Variovorax paradoxus: one gene and its partner. The protein of the gene in region 2 interacts with the protein of the main gene of each other region in a pairwise test. Links are inferred from orthologs where the notes say so. Each region holds a gene or a part of one and is shown on either strand. Other genes may lie near its edges.

The links.
Region 1: the proteins of QFZ47_RS12210 (region 2) and recJ interact in binary tests that used the Escherichia coli proteins (3 or more experiments, as listed by UniProt). The link is inferred for Variovorax paradoxus from one-to-one orthologs.

What each region holds. Positions count from the first base shown.
Region 1 is NZ_JAUSXL010000002.1:709,678-712,985, reverse strand. Bases 199-3,198 are described here. They hold recJ (single-stranded-DNA-specific exonuclease RecJ), read right to left. Parts: upstream 2,560-3,198; coding sequence 838-2,559; downstream 199-837. Other genes in these bases: QFZ47_RS07125 (hypothetical protein), read right to left, coding at 2,556-3,198; QFZ47_RS07135 (SDR family oxidoreductase), read right to left, coding at 199-622. Also shown: more of QFZ47_RS07135, read right to left, coding at 1-198; more of QFZ47_RS07125, read right to left, coding at 3,199-3,308. UniProt on the Escherichia coli protein: Single-stranded-DNA-specific exonuclease.
Region 2 is NZ_JAUSXL010000002.1:1,793,571-1,797,350, forward strand. What follows is about bases 139-3,610. They hold QFZ47_RS12210 (DNA topoisomerase III), read left to right. Parts: upstream 139-461; coding sequence 462-3,410; downstream 3,411-3,610. Other genes in these bases: QFZ47_RS12205 (SET domain-containing protein), read right to left, coding at 139-276; QFZ47_RS12215 (tripartite tricarboxylate transporter substrate binding protein), read left to right, coding at 3,407-3,610. Outside these bases: more of QFZ47_RS12205, read right to left, coding at 1-138; more of QFZ47_RS12215, read left to right, coding at 3,611-3,780.

The DNA of each region.
Region 1 (3,308 bases), 1.1 Mb from region 2 along the record:
AATAGCCGAAGACATTGGTCCTGAGCGTCAGCTCGAAGCGCTCGTCGGTGATGTCCTCGATGGAAGCCGCGTGCAGTTGGAAGGCCGCGTTGTTCACGAGGATGTCGAGCTTGCCGAAGGCCTCGAGTGTCTTGTCGACCGCCTCGCGGCAGAACGCCGGGTCGCAGACGTCGCCCTTGATCATGAGGCAGCGCGCGCCTTCGGCCTCCACGTGGCGACGGGTTTCCTCGGCGTCCTCGTCTTCTTCCAGGTAGGCGATGGCGACGTCGGCGCCTTCACGCGCATAGAGCACCGCCACGGCACGCCCGATGCCGGAATCGCCCCCGGTCACCAGGGCCGCCATCCCCTGGAGCTTGCCGCTGCCCTTGTAGTCCGGTGCTTCGAAGCGCGGACGCAGCGCCATCTCGGCTTCGAGCCCTGGCTTGCTCAGGTGCTGCGCCGGCAGGGGATTGACCGGCTGGGATCGCGGCCCGGCCTGCGCGGGCGGGCTGGACTTTTTGGCGGCGGGCTTGGCGCCGTCCTTCGCGTCCTGCGTGCGTTGAACGGCCCGCTGCCTGCTGGCGGTGTGGGCGGGTCCCCGGGACTTGGCGGATTTGGTGGCTGATGCGGTGGTCGATTTCATGTTGCATGGGCTCCTGCGTATGAAAGACCACCGTAGAACGCCGGCGCGCGGCCTGCGTAGGAATCCGTCCCGAATGCACGCCCACCGAGGCTGACCCCGGAGGAGTTCCGAGCCCCTTCCAGAAACACCGCGGAACCGGCTTTGCCGGGCCGCTGGTGTTGCCCCCGGTAGGGGGAGGGAGTAGCGGCACGAAGTGCGCGAAGCCTGGGGGCGAGCTAAATTTCTGCACCCTCGACCAGGAAGCGTACGCGGCGCACACCCTGCCATTCATCGGCATCGAGCCTGAAGGCCAGCTTCACGCGCGCGGGCAGCGGCTCGGTATGGCCGAACCAGATGCCGTCGACCGGCTGCCCCTGGTGCCGCAGCTTGAGCGCCAGGTGCTTCTCGCCCACCAGGCGCTGCGACACCACTTCGACTTCCTCGCTGAAGGTGGGCGGCGCAAAGCCTTGGCCCCACACTTCGCGGTGCAGCGTGTCGACCAGGTCGATGCGCATGTACTCGCGCGCCAAGGGCCCGTCGGTGTCGAGGCGCCGGGTCAGCGTGGCCGCGTCCAGCCATTCGTGCGCGACCTCGGCCAGCGCGCGCTCGAACACCTCGAACTGCTCGCGCGCCACGGTGCAGCCGGCGGCCATCGCATGGCCGCCGAAGCGCAGCAGCACGCCGGGATGGCGCTTGGCCACCAGGTCGAGCGCATCGCGCAGGTGAAAGCCCGGAATCGACCGGCCCGATCCCTTGAGCTCGTGCTCCTTGCCGGGCGCGCCGCTGGCGGCGAAGACGAAGGTCGGGCGGTGAAAGCGGTCCTTGATGCGCGAGGCCACGATGCCGACCACGCCTTCGTGGAAGTCGGCATCGAACACGCTGATGGCCGCGGGCGGTGCCTCGCTGCCGTCGGCCGTGGCGCCGAACAGCGATTCGGCCAGCAGCAGCGCCTGGTCGCGCATGCCGCCCTCGATGTCGCGCCGCTCGCGGTTGATGCCGTCGAGCATGCGCGCGAGTTCGTCGGCGCGGCCGGCGTCGTCGGTCAGCAGGCATTCGATGCCCAGCGTCATGTCGGCGAGCCGGCCGGCCGCATTGATGCGCGGGCCGAGCGCAAAGCCGAAGTCGAAGGTGGTGGCCACCGCGGCGTTGCGCCCCGCGGCCTTGAACAGCGCCGCAATGCCCGCGGGCAGCGCGCCGGCGCGGATGCGCCGCAGGCCCTGCGCGACGAGCCGGCGATTGTTGGCGTCGAGCTTCACCACGTCGGCCACGGTGCCGAGCGCGACCAGCGGAAGCAGCACATCGAGCTTGGGCTGCGCGGCCGCGGTGAAGACGCCGCGCGCGCGCAGCTCGGAGCGCAGCGCCAGCAGCACGTAGAACATCACGCCGACGCCGGCGATGCTCTTGCTCTCGAAGCCGCAGCCCGGCTGGTTGGGGTTCACCAGCACGTCGGCGGCCGGCAGCTCGGGGCCGGGCAGGTGGTGGTCAGTGACCAGCACCTGCAGGCCGCGCGCCTTGGCCGCGGCCACGCCATCGACGCTGGCGATGCCGTTGTCGACGGTGATCAGCATGTCGGCGCCGCTGTCGGCCACGCGCTCGGCAATGGGCGGCGTGAGGCCGTAGCCGTCGACCACGCGGTCGGGCACCAGGTAGCTCACGTTCTTGGCGCCCAGCAGGCGCAGGCCCCGCACCCCGACGGCGCAGGCGGTGGCGCCGTCGCAGTCGTAGTCGGCCACGATGCACAGGCGCTTGTCCTGCGCCATCGCATCGGCCAGCAGCACAGCGGCCTCGCGCGTGCCGTGCAGGGTGTCGGGCGGCAGCAGGCGCGCCAGGCCGTCGTCGAGCTCGTCCTTGGCCAGCACGCCGCGGGCGGCGAACAGGCGGGCCAGCAGCGGATGCACGCCGGCCTGCTCGAGCGCCCAGACCGTGCGGGGGGGAATTTCCCGGGCAATGATTTTCACAGGGCCTCCAGCACGCTGGCGGCGCGCGGCCGGTCGAACAAGCTCCTGGCCCAGCGCACCAGCCCGCGCTGCTGCACCGCATAACGCTGCGCAGCGCGGTCGCCGCACAGCGTGAGCGTGACGTCGGCGCCGGCGGTGTAGTCGGCCAGCAGGCTGGCGATGAGGCCCGCGTCCAGCGCCTGCCAGGCTTCGGCCCAGCCCGCGCCGTCATCGCGCAGCGCGGCCACGCGCAGTGCATCGCTCACGGCCGGCGCGGCAATGTCGGCCGGGGGAACGCCGGGCTCCAGGGCGCCGGTGCCGCTGAGCCAGAAGGAGTTGATCGGCGGCACGCCGCGCGCGGCGCGCTCGTCGTTCACGCGCTGGGCGTAGAGCAGCATCTGCATTTCGTTCTGGAGGCGGCGCAGCGGCCGCGCGGCTTCGGCCAGCGGCGACCACTGCGAGATCGGGTGGCCCACCGCGCGGTCGATGGAGGCCGTGGCCAGGCCGTCGAAGATGCGCGCGCGCGCGAGCCAGCGCCCGGGCGTGGGAGAAGGGTGCAGTGCGATGCCGTCTTCCTCGAAGAAGGGGTGGGCGGCGGCCAGCAGCGCGGCCGATTCGGCGGCGTCGATCTCGATCGCGGCCGGGTCGCCGAGCACCACGTCGTCGATGCCCACCTGCCAGTTGCACAGCGAGACCAGGCCCCAGCCTTCGCGGTCGCCGGCTTCGGCGATGCCGGCTTGCCGGGCCTCCAGCGCGGCCCAGGGTATGCA
Region 2 (3,780 bases):
TTCGCACGAATGATTGATCCAGCGCGCGGCGTTGCCCTTGACGTTGCCGTCGATCACCCGCCCGTCGTCGATGTGGAAGTAGAAGGTGTGGTTCGGCTGGGCCGGGTCGTGCGGATGGCGGCGCAGCGCCTCTTTCCAGTTGATGACCTCGCCCTTGTATTCGATCAGCGTCTCGCCTTCCGCCAGGTCCTGGACGGCGAACACGCCGTTGCCGTGGACGGTGGAGCGCCGCGTCTGAATGCGGCGGCCGCCGGAAAGTGGGGATTTGGAAGGCATCGCCGAAGTCTGTTAGGTTGAATATGCACACATGCGCGTGTGCGCGTGCGCACACGCGGGAAGCCGCAGATTGTATGTGGCCCCCACGCTCCCGCACTGCGTGTCGTCGCTGCCCCCCGAGGGGGCCGCAGGCCGCCTTGGGGCGGCCCGGCGCCGGCCTGAGAACTCTTGTTTAGGAATTGTTGATGAAGACCTTGGTAATCGCAGAAAAGCCGTCGGTGGCACAGGACATCGTCCGTGCACTCACGCCGGTGGCCGGCAAGTTCGACAAACATGACGAGCATTTCGAGAACGACAGCTATGTCGTGACCAGCGCTGTCGGCCACCTGGTCGAAATCCAGGCGCCCGAGGAGTTCGACGTCAAGCGGGGCAAGTGGAGCTTCGCGAACCTGCCGGTGATTCCGCCCCACTTCGACCTGAAGCCGGTCGACAAGACGAAGACGCGCCTGAACGCCGTGGTCAAGCAGGCCAAGCGCAAGGACGTGACGCAGCTCATCAACGCCTGCGACGCGGGCCGCGAGGGCGAGCTGATCTTCCGCCTGATCGAGCAGTACGCGGGCGGCAAGACCGGCCTGAACAAGCCCGTGAAGCGCCTGTGGCTGCAGTCGATGACGCCGCAGGCCATCCGTGACGGCTTCGACGCGCTGCGCACCGAAAAGCAGATGCAGGGCCTGGCCGATGCCGCGCGTTCGCGCTCCGAGGCCGACTGGCTGGTGGGCATCAACGGCACGCGCGCCATGACGGCCTTCAATTCGCGCGACGGCGGTTTCTTTCTGACGACGGTGGGCCGCGTTCAGACGCCCACGCTGTCGGTGGTGGTCGAGCGCGAGGAAAAAATCCGCAAGTTCGTGAGCCGCGACTACTGGGAAATCCACGGCGCGTTCCAGGCCGAGGCCGGCCAGTACCCGGGCAAGTGGTTCGACGCCAACTTCAAGAAGCCGCCGCCCGGCCCCGACGGCGTGGCCGACGCGGAGATCCGCGCCGACCGCGTGTGGAGCGAGCGCGAGGCGCGCGAGATCGCCGATGCGGCGCGTGGCAAGCCCGCCACCGTGACCGAGGAAAGCAAGCCCACCACCCAGGCCTCGCCGATGCTGTTCGACCTGACCTCGCTGCAGCGCGAGGCCAACGGCCGCTTCGGCTTCTCGGCCAAGACCACGCTGGCGCTGGCGCAGAGCCTGTACGAACGCCACAAGGCGCTGACCTATCCGCGGACCGACTCTCGCGCGCTGCCCGAGGACTACCTGCCGGTGGTGAAGGACACCATGAAGATGCTCGCCGACAGCGGCATGAAGCACCTCGCGCCCTTCGCGCAGCAGGCGGTCGATGGCAGCTACGTGAAACCGAACAGGCGCATCTTCGACAACGCCAAGGTGTCGGACCACTTCGCCATCATTCCCACGCTGCAGGCGCCCAGCGGCCTCTCCGACGCCGAGCAGAAGCTCTACGACTTCGTGGTGCGCCGCTTCATGTCGGTGTTCTTCCCGAGCGCCGAATTCCAGGTGACCACCCGCATCAGCACGGTGGAAACCGGCGGCAGGAAGTACCCCTTCCGCAGCGACGGCAAGGTGCTGGTCAAGCCGGGCTGGCTGGCCATCTGGGGCAAGGAAGCCATCAGCGACGACGACGAGAAGGACGGCAAGAACCTGGTGGTGGTGAAGCCGGGCGAGACGGTGAAGACCGAATCGGCCGACCTGAAGGCGCTGAAGACCCGGCCGCCCGCGCGCTATTCGGAAGCCACGCTGCTGGGCGCCATGGAAGGCGCCGGCAAGACCATCGACGACGACGAGCTGCGCGAGGCCATGCAGGAAAAAGGCCTGGGCACGCCAGCCACGCGCGCGGCCACCATCGAAGGCCTGATCACCGAAAAGTACATGCTGCGCGAAGGCCGCGAGCTGATCCCGACCGCCAAGGCCTTCCAGCTCATGACGCTGCTGCGCGGCCTGGGCGTGGAAGAACTCTCCAAGGCCGAGCTCACGGGCGAATGGGAATACAAGCTCGCGCAGATGGAGAAGGGCGCGCTGAGCCGCGACGCCTTCATGCGCGAGATCGCCGAGATGACGCAGCACATCGTCAAGAAGGCGAAGGAATACGACCGCGACACCGTGCCGGGCGACTACACGACGCTTTCCACACCATGCCCCAACTGCGGCGGCGTGGTGAAGGAGAACTACCGCCGCTACGGCTGCGTCGGCAAGAGCGGCGCGGGCGAGGACGCCTGCGGCTTCTCGTTCGGCAAGTCGCCGGCCGGGCGCACCTTCGAGGTGGCCGAGGCCGAGGCGCTCGTGCGCGACAAGCACATCGGCCCGCTGGAAGGCTTCCGATCCAAGGCCGGCTGGCCCTTCACCTCCGAGATCATCCTGAAGTACGACGAGGAAGCGAAGAACTGGAAGCTGGAGTTCGACTTCGGCGACGACAAGAACGGCGACACCGGCGAGATCGTCGACTTCAGCGAGCAGGACACGGTGGGCCCGTGCCCGGTCTGCGGCGCACCGGTGTTCGAGCACGGCAGCAACTACGTCTGCGAGAAGTCGGTGCCCACCACCGCGCAGCCGACGCCCAGCTGCACCTTCAAGACCGGCAAGATCATCCTGCAGCAGCCGGTGGAGCGCGCGCAGATGGAAAAGCTGCTGGCCACCGGCAAGACCGACCTGCTCGACAAGTTCGTGAGCATGCGCACGCGCCGCGCCTTCAAGGCCTTCCTGACGTGGAACGCCGAGGAGGGCAAGGTGACCTTCGAATTCGCGCCGCGCGAAGGCGGCAGCAAGTTCCCGCCGCGCAAGACCTTCGGCAAGGCCGCGCCGGCGGGCAAGACCGCGGCGGCCAAGAAGGTGGCGGCGAAGAAGACGCCCGCCGCCAAGAAGGCGCCGGCCGCGAAGAAAGCCGCCGCGCCGCGCAAGCCCGGCGCGGGCCTGAAGCCCAGCGACTCGCTGGCTGCGGTGATCGGCGCCGAACCGGTGGCGCGCACCGAGGTCATCAAGAAGCTCTGGGACTACATCAAGGCCAATGGCCTGCAGGACGCGACCAACAAGCGCGCGATCAATGCCGACGCCAAGCTCAAGCCGGTGTTCGGCAAGGACCAGGTGACGATGTTCGAGCTCGCGGGCATCGTGGGCAAGCACCTGTCGGCGCCATGAGGGCCGGGCGCAGGCGTTTCGCCGCTGGCCTGGCGGCCGGCACCGCGGCATTGCTGCTTGCCGGCACGGCCGGCCTGGCGCAGGCCGCGGCATGGCCCGACCGGCCCGTGAAGCTGGTGGTGCCGTTCCCGCCCGGGCAGGCCACCGACATCTTCGCGCGCGCACTGGCCGAGCAGCTCGGCAAGCGGCTGGGCCAGCCGGTGATCGTGGACAACAAGGCCGGCGCCGGCAGCAACATCGGCACCGAGTTCGTGGTGCGCTCGCCGGCCGACGGCTACACGCTGGTGGTGGCGGGCAGCGCGATGGCGGTGAACCAGACGCTCTATGCCAAGCCGGGCTTCGATCCGCGCAAGGACTTGGTGGGCATCTC